DNA from 2 places in the Streptococcus constellatus subsp. constellatus genome. Region 1 is predicted to be linked to the other one. Evidence: predicted binding sites of a transcription regulator. Region 1 holds the regulator's gene; the other holds the start of a gene.
The links. Region 1 encodes Rex, which represses fermentation and respiration genes when NADH is low (regulators of the CRP and FNR family bind a similar motif). Its sites were predicted from a motif close to TTGTGAANTANTTCACAA; they were not measured.
Positions count from the first base shown of each region.

Region 2: a site for Rex is predicted at 3,299-3,316, ahead of adhE (bifunctional acetaldehyde-CoA/alcohol dehydrogenase). Genes of this name have one in related genera too.

Region 1 is NZ_AP014647.1:725,184-731,513, reverse strand. Features, by position in the region: gene yjbM (GTP diphosphokinase) at 1-244, opposite strand, end outside; gene SCSC_RS03595 (CYTH domain-containing protein) at 340-900, shown strand; gene SCSC_RS03590 (ribose-phosphate diphosphokinase) at 985-1,944, shown strand; gene SCSC_RS03585 (cysteine desulfurase family protein) at 1,954-3,069, shown strand; gene SCSC_RS03580 (DUF1831 domain-containing protein) at 3,074-3,421, shown strand; gene SCSC_RS03575 (redox-sensing transcriptional repressor Rex) at 3,593-4,237, shown strand; gene SCSC_RS03570 (gamma-glutamyl-gamma-aminobutyrate hydrolase family protein) at 4,265-4,957, shown strand; gene radC (RadC family protein) at 4,954-5,634, opposite strand; gene phoU (phosphate signaling complex protein PhoU) at 5,721-6,330, opposite strand, start outside.
Region 2 is NZ_AP014647.1:75,936-82,265, forward strand. Features, by position in the region: partial or broken gene SCSC_RS00435 (class C sortase) at 1-87, shown strand, start outside; gene SCSC_RS00440 (low molecular weight protein-tyrosine-phosphatase) at 338-766, shown strand; gene SCSC_RS00445 (MORN repeat-containing protein) at 774-1,187, shown strand; gene SCSC_RS00450 (acyltransferase family protein) at 1,177-2,994, shown strand; gene adhE (bifunctional acetaldehyde-CoA/alcohol dehydrogenase) at 3,355-6,006, shown strand; gene SCSC_RS00460 (HAD family hydrolase) at 6,286-6,330, shown strand, end outside.

The DNA.
Region 1 (6,330 bases):
ATTGAACCATGACCCGCAAACCTGCTATATCTTGCATATCTTGCGCTAGATTTTCCTCTCTGATTCCACGCAAAGCCATTTTTTCTTTGATACTTTCTATCGGTTTTACACGACCTGTCACAAACTCAATCGGAGAATGCTTTTTTTGTTTTCGATACTGTTTACGAATCCCACGCAGTTTGATCTTTAATTCACCAACCGCTTGAATATAAGGATCCAGAAACTCTTCCCACTCTAATTGCATACACTCACCTTGTCATTTTACTTAATTTTTTATAAAATAAACACAATACTTATTATAACATAAATCGCTTTCAAACAAAAGAAAAGGATTGGAAAATGAATCATTTGGAAATTGAATACAAAACGCTTCTGACAAAAAATGAGTACCAACAGCTGTTACCACTGTTTTCAAAGATAAAAGCTACCAAGCAGATAAACTACTATATTGACACAGCCGACTTTTCAATTCGAGATGCAAAAATGGCACTTCGGATTCGTACTTTTGAAACTCGTACTGAGTTAACATTGAAAATTCCGCAGCAGGTCGGTAATATGGAATACAATCAATTTCTCACTTTAGAAGAGTCTCACACTTTCATCAATACATGTGTGCTACCTGAAGGAAAAATACGCACCCTGCTGACTCAAGCTGCTATCAACCTCGAGAAATTAAAGGTTCTAGGGAGCTTGACAACTATTCGCTATGAAAAAGAAACTACTATTGGCTTGATGGCACTTGATGAAAATTATTATTTTGACAAAACAGACTACGAATTAGAGCTGGAAGTAACAGATGCTAAAATTGGAAAAGAACAATTCAATCACTTTTTACAAGCTCATCATGTCCACTATAAATATGCAAAACCTAAAGTTGCAAGATTTGCTCAAAACTTATGAATAAAAAGCTGAAATTTTGCTTATTTTTTGATAAAATGGAGAGTAGAAATCAAAAGGAGTCTTATATAAGTTATGATGGATATACTGACGGATAAAGCACAGATGAAGTTGTTTGCACTAAATTCCAATCACGATATCGCCGAAAAAATTGCTCAAGCTGCTGGCGTATCTCTTGGAAAACTATCCTCACGTCAATTTTCAGATGGTGAAATTCAAGTTAACATCGAAGAAAGTGTACGTGGTTTTGATGTATTTATCATTCAGTCAACGAGTTTCCCTGTCAATAATCATTTGATGGAACTTCTTATCATGGTGGATGCCTGCAATCGCGCTAGCGCTAACTCTGTTAATGTCGTGATGCCATATTTTGGCTATGCGCGCCAGGATCGCACTGCTGCTCCTCGTGAACCAATTACGGCAAAACTGGTAGCAAATATGTTGGTAAAGGCAGGAGTTGATCGTGTTCTGACCCTTGATTTGCATGCCGTTCAAGTTCAAGGTTTCTTTGATATCCCTGTTGATAACCTTTACACTGTCCCTCTCTTTGCCAAACATTACTGTGAAAAAGGCTTGTCTGGTGAAGATGTTGTTGTGGTTAGTCCAAAAAATTCTGGTGTTAAACGTGCTAGAAGCTTAGCAGAGCATTTAGATGCTCCGATTGCAATTATCGACTACGCTCAAGACGATACCCACCGTAACGAAGGCTATATTATCGGAGATGTAGCTGGGAAAAAAGCTATCCTTATTGATGATATTTTAAATACTGGTCGTACATTTGCTGAAGCCTCAAAAATTGTTGAACGCGAAGGTGCAACAGAAATTTATGCAGTTTCTAGTCATGGTTTATTTGTCGAAGGAGCTGCTGAAAAGTTAGATAACTCTCCTATCAAAGAAATCCTGGTTACTGACTCAGTTGCAACGAAAGAAAAAACTCCGAAAAATGTTCAATACATCACTGCAAGTGGGCTAATCGGAGATGCAATCGTTCGTATCCATAAAAGAAAACCAGTCAGTCCACTGTTTGCTTACAATAAAAAGAAATAAGGAGAAATCTTGATTTATTTCGATAATGCAGCAACAACTCCTATGTCAAAGACTGCTATGACTGCTATGACACAGGTTATGGAAAATACCTTTGGCAATCCATCTAGCATTCATAGCCACGGCAGAGCTGCTAGTAAAATTCTTCGCAAAGCCCGACAAGAACTTGCTGACCTACTTCATACTAAAAGTCAACATATCATCTTTACATCAGGTGGGACAGAAAGTAACAATACAGCCATAAAAGGGTATGCCTTAGCCCATCAAGACCAGGGAAAGCACATTATCACCACTGCTATCGAACATCATTCTGTGCTTGCAACTATTGAATATCTGGTAGATAAGTTTGGCTTTGAAGCGACTTATATCCAACCCCAAAATGGAGAAATCACAGCTCAGCAGATAAAAGAAGCTCTTAGAGAGGATACTATACTTGTCTCCACTATGTATGCCAACAATGAAACTGGCTACCTGCTTCCAATCAAAGAAATTGCTGAAGTTTTGAAACATCATCCCGCTGCTTATCATGTGGATGCAGTACAAATTATGGGCAAATTACCTGTGTATCCCGAAGAACTAGGAATTGATTTTATGAGTGCATCAGCTCATAAATTTCATGGTCCTAAAGGCATTGGTTTCTTGTATGCCAATCAGATGAAATTTGATAAATTTTTACATGGCGGAGATCAAGAAGATAAAAGACGTGCAGGTACTGAAAATTTAGCAGCTATCGCTGGAATGATTGCAGCTTTAAAAGAAAATCTTAAGGGCTATCCAAAAAATATAAGTCATGTGGAAAGCTTAAAAAAACAGCTTCTCGCTGAACTGGACGGAATAGACTACTATGTCAATCATGATTCTCATACACTTCCCTATGTAATAAATCTTGGCTTTCCTAAACAGGCTAATGACTTATTACTAATGCGTTTAGACTTGGCAGGAATTTCTATTTCAACCGGATCTGCTTGTACAGCAGGTACAGTTGAACCAAGTCACGTTCTTGAAGCTTTTTATGGTAGTGATTCAGAGCGATTAAAGGAATCTATCCGCATTAGCTTTTCAGAACAAAATACTTCAGAAGAAGTTCACCAATTTACCACAATATTAAAAGAAATTTTAGGAGGATAAATAGATGGCTTTTCAGACCACTATTCACTTAAAAGATTGCCCATACAGCTACTCTCTTGGAGAAAACGTTAAAAAATTTACTTTGCGTGATAACACTTTTTCTGAAACAAAAGTTGGAAATTATGAATTAACACGTTTATTAGAAAGTGTTCCAAATAGTGGTGATGGTTTTTTGTTAAAAATCATTATCAACAAAGAGCTTTCAGGTGTGAAAATCAATATTACAGACAAATCTGGTCTTCGCTTGGTTAACATTTTCAAATCAGAAACCAATCAGATCATTCAAGAAAAATTTTATTTTCTAATGGATAGTTTGGTTGAACGTGGTATTTTCACCAAACAAGAACATTAAGTAAATAGCTATCTTTTTACAGTTCATTTTAGAACTGTAAAAAGATAAAAAATAGAGTAGGGTGACAAATCGAAAGTTTTGGTTTTTCTCCTACTCCTTTTCTATTTCCATCAAATAAGTTGATTTTTTCACAAACTTTCTATAAAATAGTCTTTGAAAGGATGTGATTTTGTGAAATCTGAAAGAAATACAACCATTCCACGCGCAACTGCTAAAAGGCTCTCGCTTTATTATCGGATTTTTAAACGATTTAATTCTGAAAAAATTGAAAAAGCCAATTCAAAACAAATCGCAGATGCTATCGGGATTGATTCTGCAACTGTTCGTCGTGATTTTTCTTACTTTGGTGAATTAGGTCGTCGTGGGTATGGTTATGATGTAAAAAAACTCATGAATTTTTTTGCTGATTTACTTCATGATCATTCTATTACCAATGTGATGTTAGTCGGTATCGGTAATATGGGACACGCATTACTCCACTACCGCTTCCATGAACGTAATAAAATGAAGATTGTTATGGCATTTGACACCGATGATCATCCTGAAGTTGGAACGATTACAAATGACGGGATTCCTATTTATGGCATTTCACAAGTAAATGATAAACTAAAAAATGTAGATGTAAAGACCGCTATTTTGACGGTTCCAAGTACAAGAGCTCAAGAAGTGGCAACTATCCTTGTAGAAGCTGGCGTAAAAGGTATTCTCAGTTTCTCACCCGTTCACTTAACCGTTCCAAAAGATGTTGTTGTTCAATATGTTGACTTGACAAGTGAGCTGCAAACACTCCTCTACTTTATGAAAAAAGGGTATTAAATAATTAGAAAGAGCAGATATTTATTTATGAAGAAACCCATTATCGGAATTACTGGAAATGAAAGACCCAACCCTGAAGACGAATTTGCCATCATGAGCTATGCTGCTAAAGGATTTGTGGAAGGCGTAAAAGAAGTTGGTGGAATTCCTGTCATATTGCCAATTGGAGATGCAGACATAGCTCAGCATTACATCAAGATGATTGATAAACTTATCCTAACAGGTGGACAAAATGTATCACCACAATTCTATGGTGAAGAAAAAATGATTGATAGTGATGATTATCATTTGGATCGTGATGTGTTTGAATTATCCTTAATCCATGAAGCGATCCAACGGCAAAAACCAATTTTTACTGTTTGCCGCGGTACACAATTGTTTAATGTCGCAATGGGCGGAACTCTTTATCAAGATATTGAACATCATTGGCAAGACAGTTCTGCAGAGTATACTACTCAAAAATTAGTTACCAAACCTGGTTCTGTTTTGGAAAAGATTTATGGTGAAGTATCTCATATAAATTCTTTCCATCATCAAAGTATTAAAGATTTAGCAGAAAATGTCGAAGTCATCGCCCATGATCCAAAAGATAATACCATTGAAGCCATTACTACAACTGATGAAATCGCTTATCTGGGAGTTCAATGGCATCCAGAATTCTTATTTGAAACACGTCCTAAAGATCGGTTACTCTTTGACTATGTTGTCAATAAACTCTAAATCAATTCCGTTTCTTCTCGATAGCTATAATAATCTTTCTCAGCGACGATGAGATGATCCAGTAAGATGAAGCCCATTAGCTCACACGCTTCTTTTACATGTTTGGTCACTTCATCGTCGTTTCTGCTTGGTAATACAGCTCCTGACGGATGATTGTGCACCAAAATAACGGATGTCGCCATATGCCTCACGGCATAATGCAGAATTTCTCGCGGCTCCGCAATGCTACGTGACACACTGCCGATAAAAATAGTCTGTTGATGAATGATTTTATTTTGAGTGTCTAGATATAAAGCAACAAGATGTTCCTGTTTTTTATGCCCCAATTCCTGTTGCATTTTTTTCGCTAACTTTTGACTACTTAAAATTTGCTCTTGCATAATCAATTCTGCTTTACTAATTCGCTGTCCCAACTCAATCATGGCTTGCAATTCAATAGCTTTGATACGTCCAATTCCAGAAATTGATTGTAATTCTTGTAGTGTCATATTACGCAAATCATTTAAACTAGAAATTGTTGATAAAATTCGTTGGGAAACTTGAAAAACAGTTTCTTTTTTATTGCCAGTGCGGATAAGAATGGATAACAATTCTTGATTGCTCAATTGTTCTGCACCTTCTGCTACCAAACGTTCTCTTGGCAATAAAGAATCTTCCTGAAATGAAATACTATACATAAAAAACCTCCTCATATCCTTATTCGGAAAAGGAAGAAGAAAATAAAAAATCTGAGAAATTATTCTCAAATTTTTTAAGTTAGTATTTACATTTCAACGATTTTACCTGTTTCAAAGTAAACAACCCATTCGCAGATATTTTTAGCATAATCACCAATACGTTCCAGATATGAAATAACTTGGAAATAATCACGACCTGTAACAATCAAATCTGGATTTGCCTTAATTTCTTGCGTTGCCAAATCTCGAATATCATCAAAATACTGATTAATTTTCTCATCCATAGCTGCAACTTCATAAGCCTTATCCACATCACCATTAAGATAAAGTTCAAGTGCTGCTTCCACAAAGTTCTTAACATCACGCCCCATCTTGCTGATTTCTTCTTCAACAGATTGGATGCGAACTTCTCCTTTCATACGGATCGTCGCTTGTGCAATGGAAACGGCATGATCCCCCATTCTTTCCACATCACTACTTGCCTTCAAAACTGTAATAACGGTTCGTAAATCTTGTGAAACAGGCTGCTGCAAAGCAATGATTTCTAAAGACTTTTTCTCCAACTTTACTTCATATTCATTGACCTCTGCGTCTTCTTCAATAACCTCTTTTGCCAATTCACGATCGTGGGTCACAAATGCACGAACTGTGCGGTTAATCTGTGATAACACTTCATTTCCCATCGCGTAAAATTGG
Region 2 (6,330 bases), 650 kb from region 1:
ATTACGGGAGGAACGATTCTTTTTATTATTTTTGCACTTGTCTATTTTCGACACAGAAGACGACAGCTCAAAATGAAAGTTTATTAAAATATTAAAGGCTGAGAAGAGTGTACTGACCTCCAAAAGTTAGACATAAAAAATCTAACTTTTGGGGATCAGTACAAAAGAGTTCAGTCTTTTTATTTGTGTGAGATAATCTTTGTTATGATAATTGTGTTAGCTTTGCAGCTTAGAAGTAAGAGATTGTAAGAGTCTATTTTGAATTTTTTTATTTACTAGAGAGGATTAAAAGTGATATTTCTTTAGATTTTGTTATAATAGTAAAGAGGTCTATGTTATGAAGAAAATTGTGTTTGTTTGCCTGGGAAATATCTGTCGCAGTCCAATGGCAGAATTTGTGATGAAAGATTTGACAGATGAAGTTTATGTTGAAAGTCGTGCGACTTCGGATTGGGAACATGGGAATCCAATTCACTCTGGAACGCAGGCAATTTTCAGGAAATATGCCATTCCTTATGATAAAGGTAAGACTTCGCAGCAAATATCAATACAGGACTTTGAACGTTTTGATTATATTATCGGAATGGACCAATCCAATCTTCAGGATTTAAAGAAAATGGCGCCAAAGCAATATGCTAGTAAAATTTTCCAATTTGAAGAGAAAAGTGTGCCAGATCCGTGGTACACAGGAGATTTTGATGAAACCTATCAGCTTGTATTGGAAGGTTGTCAAAAGTGGCTGGAGCAGATGAAGAACGAAGATTAAGTAAAAAATGGATACACTAAAAGCATTTTACGAAAAATATAAAATTTATCTTACAAGGCATAATTTAGAGTTGCTAACAGTAACAGTTATTGTCATATCAGCGATTGTTGCCTTTACATCAGGGATTCCAAGTCAAGGGGCTTTGACGTTGGATAAAGGAGCAATCAAGTACAATGGTAGCCTTGTTCGTGGGAAAATGAGTGGACAAGGAACCTTGACTTTTAAAAATGGCGATGTCTATAAAGGGCATTTTAAAAATGGAATGTTTAATGGGCAAGGAACTTTTACCGCTAAAGCTGGCTGGAAGTATGAAGGAAATTTTGTAAATGGTCAAGCAGATGGTCAAGGAAAATTGACGACAGAGGACAATGTTGTCTACAAGGGAAAGTTTAAACAGGGGATTTATCAAAATGCGCGTTAAATGGTTTTCATTAGTGAGGATTACAGGGTTACTTCTGGTCCTGCTCTACCATTTCTTCCAGAAAGCTTTTCCTGGCGGTTTTATTGGTGTGGATATTTTCTTCACTTTCTCAGGCTTTTTGATTACATCTCTCTTGATTGATGAATTTGCCAGAAACAAGGGAATTGACATCAAAGGATTTCTGAGACGGCGATTTTATCGGATTGTGCCGCCGCTTGTGCTAATGATTTTGGTTGTTATGCCTTTCACGCTTTTAATTCGGAGAGATTTTGTGGCGGGGATTGGAACGCAAATCGCTGCTGCATTCGGCTTTATGACCAATTTCTATGAAATCTTGTCCGGTGGAAATTACGAAAGCCAATTTATCCCGCACCTTTTTGTGCACACTTGGAGCTTGGCTTTGGAAATGCACTACTATATTTTATGGGGGTTGGCAACATGGTATTTAGCAAAGAAAAGTAAGAATGTTGGACAATTTCGTGGTGTCATCTTTCTTGTTTCGTCTGCTTTGTTCTTCATTAGTTTTCTTTCTATGTTTGTCAGAGGTTTTTTCTCTTCAAACTTTTCTGTGATTTACTTTTCGAGTTTTACTCATATCTTCCCATTTTTTGTAGGAAGTGTTCTAGCTACGGTTTCAGGTGTGAGCGACTTGGGAGCACCTTTCCGTAAAATAGAGCAAGCGCTTGATTTGAAAAAAACCTTTTATCTACTTGGTGGAAGTTTTGTAGCTTTGCTACTGTTGACTTTTCTTCTGAGGTTTGACAATTTATTGACTTATCTGTTTGGTTTTCTTCTTGCAACGGTATTTTCAGTAGTGATGATTTTAGCAACACGTGTGCTCCATGAGAAGACGCCACATGTTGATGAGCCACCGATTATCACTTTCATTGCAGATACGAGCTACGGTGTCTATTTGTTCCATTGGCCATTCTATATCATTTTCTCTCAATTGATGAGCAATGGTTTAGCTGTGCTCTTGACAACCATTCTCTCCTTTGCTTTCGCTGCCGGCTCTTTTTACCTTTTGGAGCCAACATTAGCAGGTAAAGAGCCCAAAGTATTTGGCTTGAAAATGAATATTAAGCAGATCACAACACCTGTATTTTATAGTTTGATTCCTTTTACTTTGATAACATTGATCATTATGATGATTGCTCCCAAAATCGGTGCCTTTGAAGAAAATTTATTGGTCAATGGACTCAATCAAGCTGATAATAAAATGCAAATCACTCGTACACAAGTTGATCATGCGACAGCCAGCCAATACAATGTTACGAAAGGAACAACTGTTATCGGAGATTCTGTTGCTTTACGGGCAAGCGAATGGCTCAAACAAGCTATGCCAGAGGCTCAAGTAGATGCAGCTGTTAGCCGTAATTTAGCATCAGGATTGGAGGTTTATCAAACAGATATTTCCAATAAAGTGCTTCTGGAAAATGTTGTGCTAGCGTTGGGCGCTAATACTGTTGATAACTATGAAAGTCTGCTCAATCAATTTATTTCAAAATTACCAAAAGGTCATCGCTTAATCTTGGTAACGCCTTATGACGGACGCACAGCGCATGATGGGACCAGTATCGCTGTAAAAACACGTCAGTATGAATTGGAATTGGCTAAAAAATACGATTATGTCTTTGTAGCAGATTGGTATCAGGTAGCTATCGAACATCCTGAAATTTGGTACGGTACAGACTACGTACACTTTGGTTCAGAGTCGACTACAATCACCAAGGGTGGAGAACTTTATGCTCAAACCGTCAAACAAACGATTGAGGAGGCAACGAAAAAAGGAACCGTTAAGAAATAATAGTAAATAAATTAGGAGTCATGGATTGCATTGCGATTCATGGCTTTTGTGTAGCGTAAGAAGTGAGTGTCATGTGAGCGGAGTAAATAAGGCAGCAAAAAAGGCTCTTTGATACAATCTTTTCGCCTATAAAACCTTGGCTCAAGTATGTGAAATATATTTTTTGTGTTTTGAAATTCACAAACAATGCTTTAAGACACAGCAGAAAACACATATTTTGAAACAGATTCACAATATAAAAGAAAAAGTTTGTGAAGTTTACTTGAAAGTGTTTACAAGAGAAAGAAAATAAGGTATAATAATCTTGTGAAAAAATTAACAAAGGATTTTTAAAAATCCTGAGAACCATTGGAGGAACACATGGCTGATAAAAAAACATTAACTCCCGAAGAAAAAAAGTTAGCTGCTGAAAAGCATGTCAACGAACTTGTTCAAAAAGGGCTAATTGCTCTAGAAGAAATGAGAAAATTAAATCAAGAACAAGTAGACTACATTGTTGCAAAAGCTTCAGTTGCTGCTCTTGATGCGCACGGTATCTTAGCTGAGCATGCTGTTAAAGAAACAGGTCGCGGTGTCTTTGAAGACAAAGCAACGAAGAACCTCTTTGCCTGTGAGCATGTTGTTAACAATATGCGTGGTGTTAAAACTGTTGGTGTTATTGAAGATGATCCAATTACAGGTTTGACTAAAATTGCTGAACCGGTTGGTGTTATCTGTGGTGTAACTCCTACAACCAACCCAACTTCAACTGCGATTTTTAAATCTTTGATTTCATTGAAAACACGCAATCCAATTGTGTTTGCTTTCCACCCATCTGCTCAAGAATCTTCTGCTCATGCAGCACAAATCGTTCGTGATGCAGCGATTGCAGCAGGAGCACCTGAAAACTGCGTGCAATGGATTACTCAACCATCTATGGAAGCTACAACAGCTTTGATGAATCATGAAGGTATTGCAACCATTCTTGCGACTGGTGGGAATGCTATGGTAAAAGCTGCTTATTCATGTGGAAAACCAGCCCTTGGAGTTGGTGCTGGAAATGTGCCAGCTTATGTTGAAAAATCAGCTAATATCCGCCAAGCAGCACATGACATCGTTATGTCTAAATCTTTTGATAACGGAATGGTTTGCGCATCTGAACAAGCAGTTATCATTGATAAAGAAATCTATGATGAATTTGTAGAAGAATTCAAATCATATCATACTTATTTTGTAAACAAAAAAGAAAAAGCCCTTCTGGAAGAATTCTGCTTTGGTGCTAAAGCGAACAGCAAAAACTGTGCTGGTGCTAAGCTAAATCCAAATATCGTTGGTAAATCAGCTGTTTGGATTGCAGAACAAGCTGGGTTCACTGTTCCAGAAGATACCAACATTCTTGCAGCAGAATGTAAAGAGGTTGGTGAAAAAGAACCTTTGACTCGTGAAAAATTATCACCAGTTATTGCAGTCTTGAAATCTGAAGACACTGAAGACGGACTTAAGAAAGCACGTCAAATGGTTGAATTCAACGGTCTTGGTCACTCAGCTGCTATCCATACAAAAGACGAAACTCTTGCAAAACGTTTCGGTACGGAAATAAAAGCAATGCGTATCATCTGGAACTCTCCATCTACTTTCGGTGGTATTGGGGATGTATATAATGCCTTCATTCCGTCATTAACGCTTGGATGTGGTTCATACGGACGTAACTCAGTTGGTGATAACGTATCCGCTATCAACCTTCTCAACATCAAGAAAGTAGGGAAACGTAGAAATAATATGCAATGGTTTAAAGTTCCTTCAAAAATCTACTTCGAACGTAACTCAATCCAATATCTTCAAACTTGCGAAGGCATTGAACGTGTTATGATTGTTACCGATAAATCTATCGAAAAACTTGGCTTTGTGCAACGTGTGATTGATCAATTGAATCTCCGTGCAAATAAAGTGACGATTCAAGTCTTCTCAGATGTTGAACCAGATCCAGACATCACAACAGTCCGCCGCGGTACTGAAGCAATGCGTGAATTTGAACCAGATACAATCATTGCACTCGGTGGTGGTTCTCCAATGGATGCGGCTAAAGGAATGTGGATGTTCTATGAACAACCAGAAGTTGACTTCAGCGATCTTGTTCAAAAATTCATGGATATTCGTAAACGCGCCTTCAAATTCCCATCACTTGGTAAGAAAGCGAAATACATTGGTATCCCAACAACATCTGGTACAGGTTCAGAAGTAACACCGTTTGCTGTTATCTCTGATAAAGCAAACAATCGTAAATACCCACTTGCTGACTATGCTTTGACGCCAACCATTGCGATTGTTGACCCAGCTTTGGTAGAATCTGTTCCAGCATTTATCGCAGCAGATACAGGTATGGATGTTCTAACTCACGTTACAGAAGCCTATACTTCAAACTTTGCTAATGACTATACAGATGGTATTGCCCTTCAAACTATTAAGTTGGTCTTTAAATACTTGGAAAAATCTGTAAAAACGGCTGACCCAGAAGCCCGTGAAAAGATGCATAATGCCTCTACAATGGCTGGTATGGCCTTTGCAAATGCCTTCCTTGGAATGAGTCACTCAATGGCGCATAAGATTGGTGCTGTTCACCACACCATTCACGGACGTACAAATGCTATTTTACTTCCTTATGTTATCCGTTACAATGGAACTCGTCCATCTAAAACTACAACATGGCCTAAATACAATTACTGGAAAGCTGATGAAAAATTCCAAGACATTGCTCGTATGCTTGGTTTGCCATGCTCAACACCAGAAGAAGCGGTTGAAGCGTATGCTAAAGCTGTTTATGACCTTGGTGTAGCGGTTGGTATCAAGATGAACTTTAAAGATCAAGGAATTGATGAAAAAACTTGGAAAGATAGCTTACATGATATTGCCGTTCTTGCTTATGAAGATCAATGTTCACCAGCAAATCCACGCTTGCCAATAGTTACTGACATGGAAGAAATTATGGCTGATGCCTACTATGGCTATGCAGAACGTCCAGGACGTCGTAAATAGACAGTAAAGTTTGTTCTAATTTGAATCGTTCGTCATTGTACAGACAATGTATTCAGATTTTTAGACATAAAACAGTTTATCAGTCACCATCTCCCTGCTTTTGTAGGGAGATTTTTCTATTTGGAGAGAGTGTCCTTTCTCTTGCTTGATATTGTATGCGCTTTCCTGTAAACTAGTTGTGAAAAAAGGAGGGCGGTCATGTTTCAATTGTTGGTATTTGATATGGACGATGTCATTGTGGATACGGAATATCTAGATTTTCAATTACAATAAGCATTTGTGTGCTTGTTTAGTTCAAGTCCAAATGAGTTGTCTCAGCAAGAT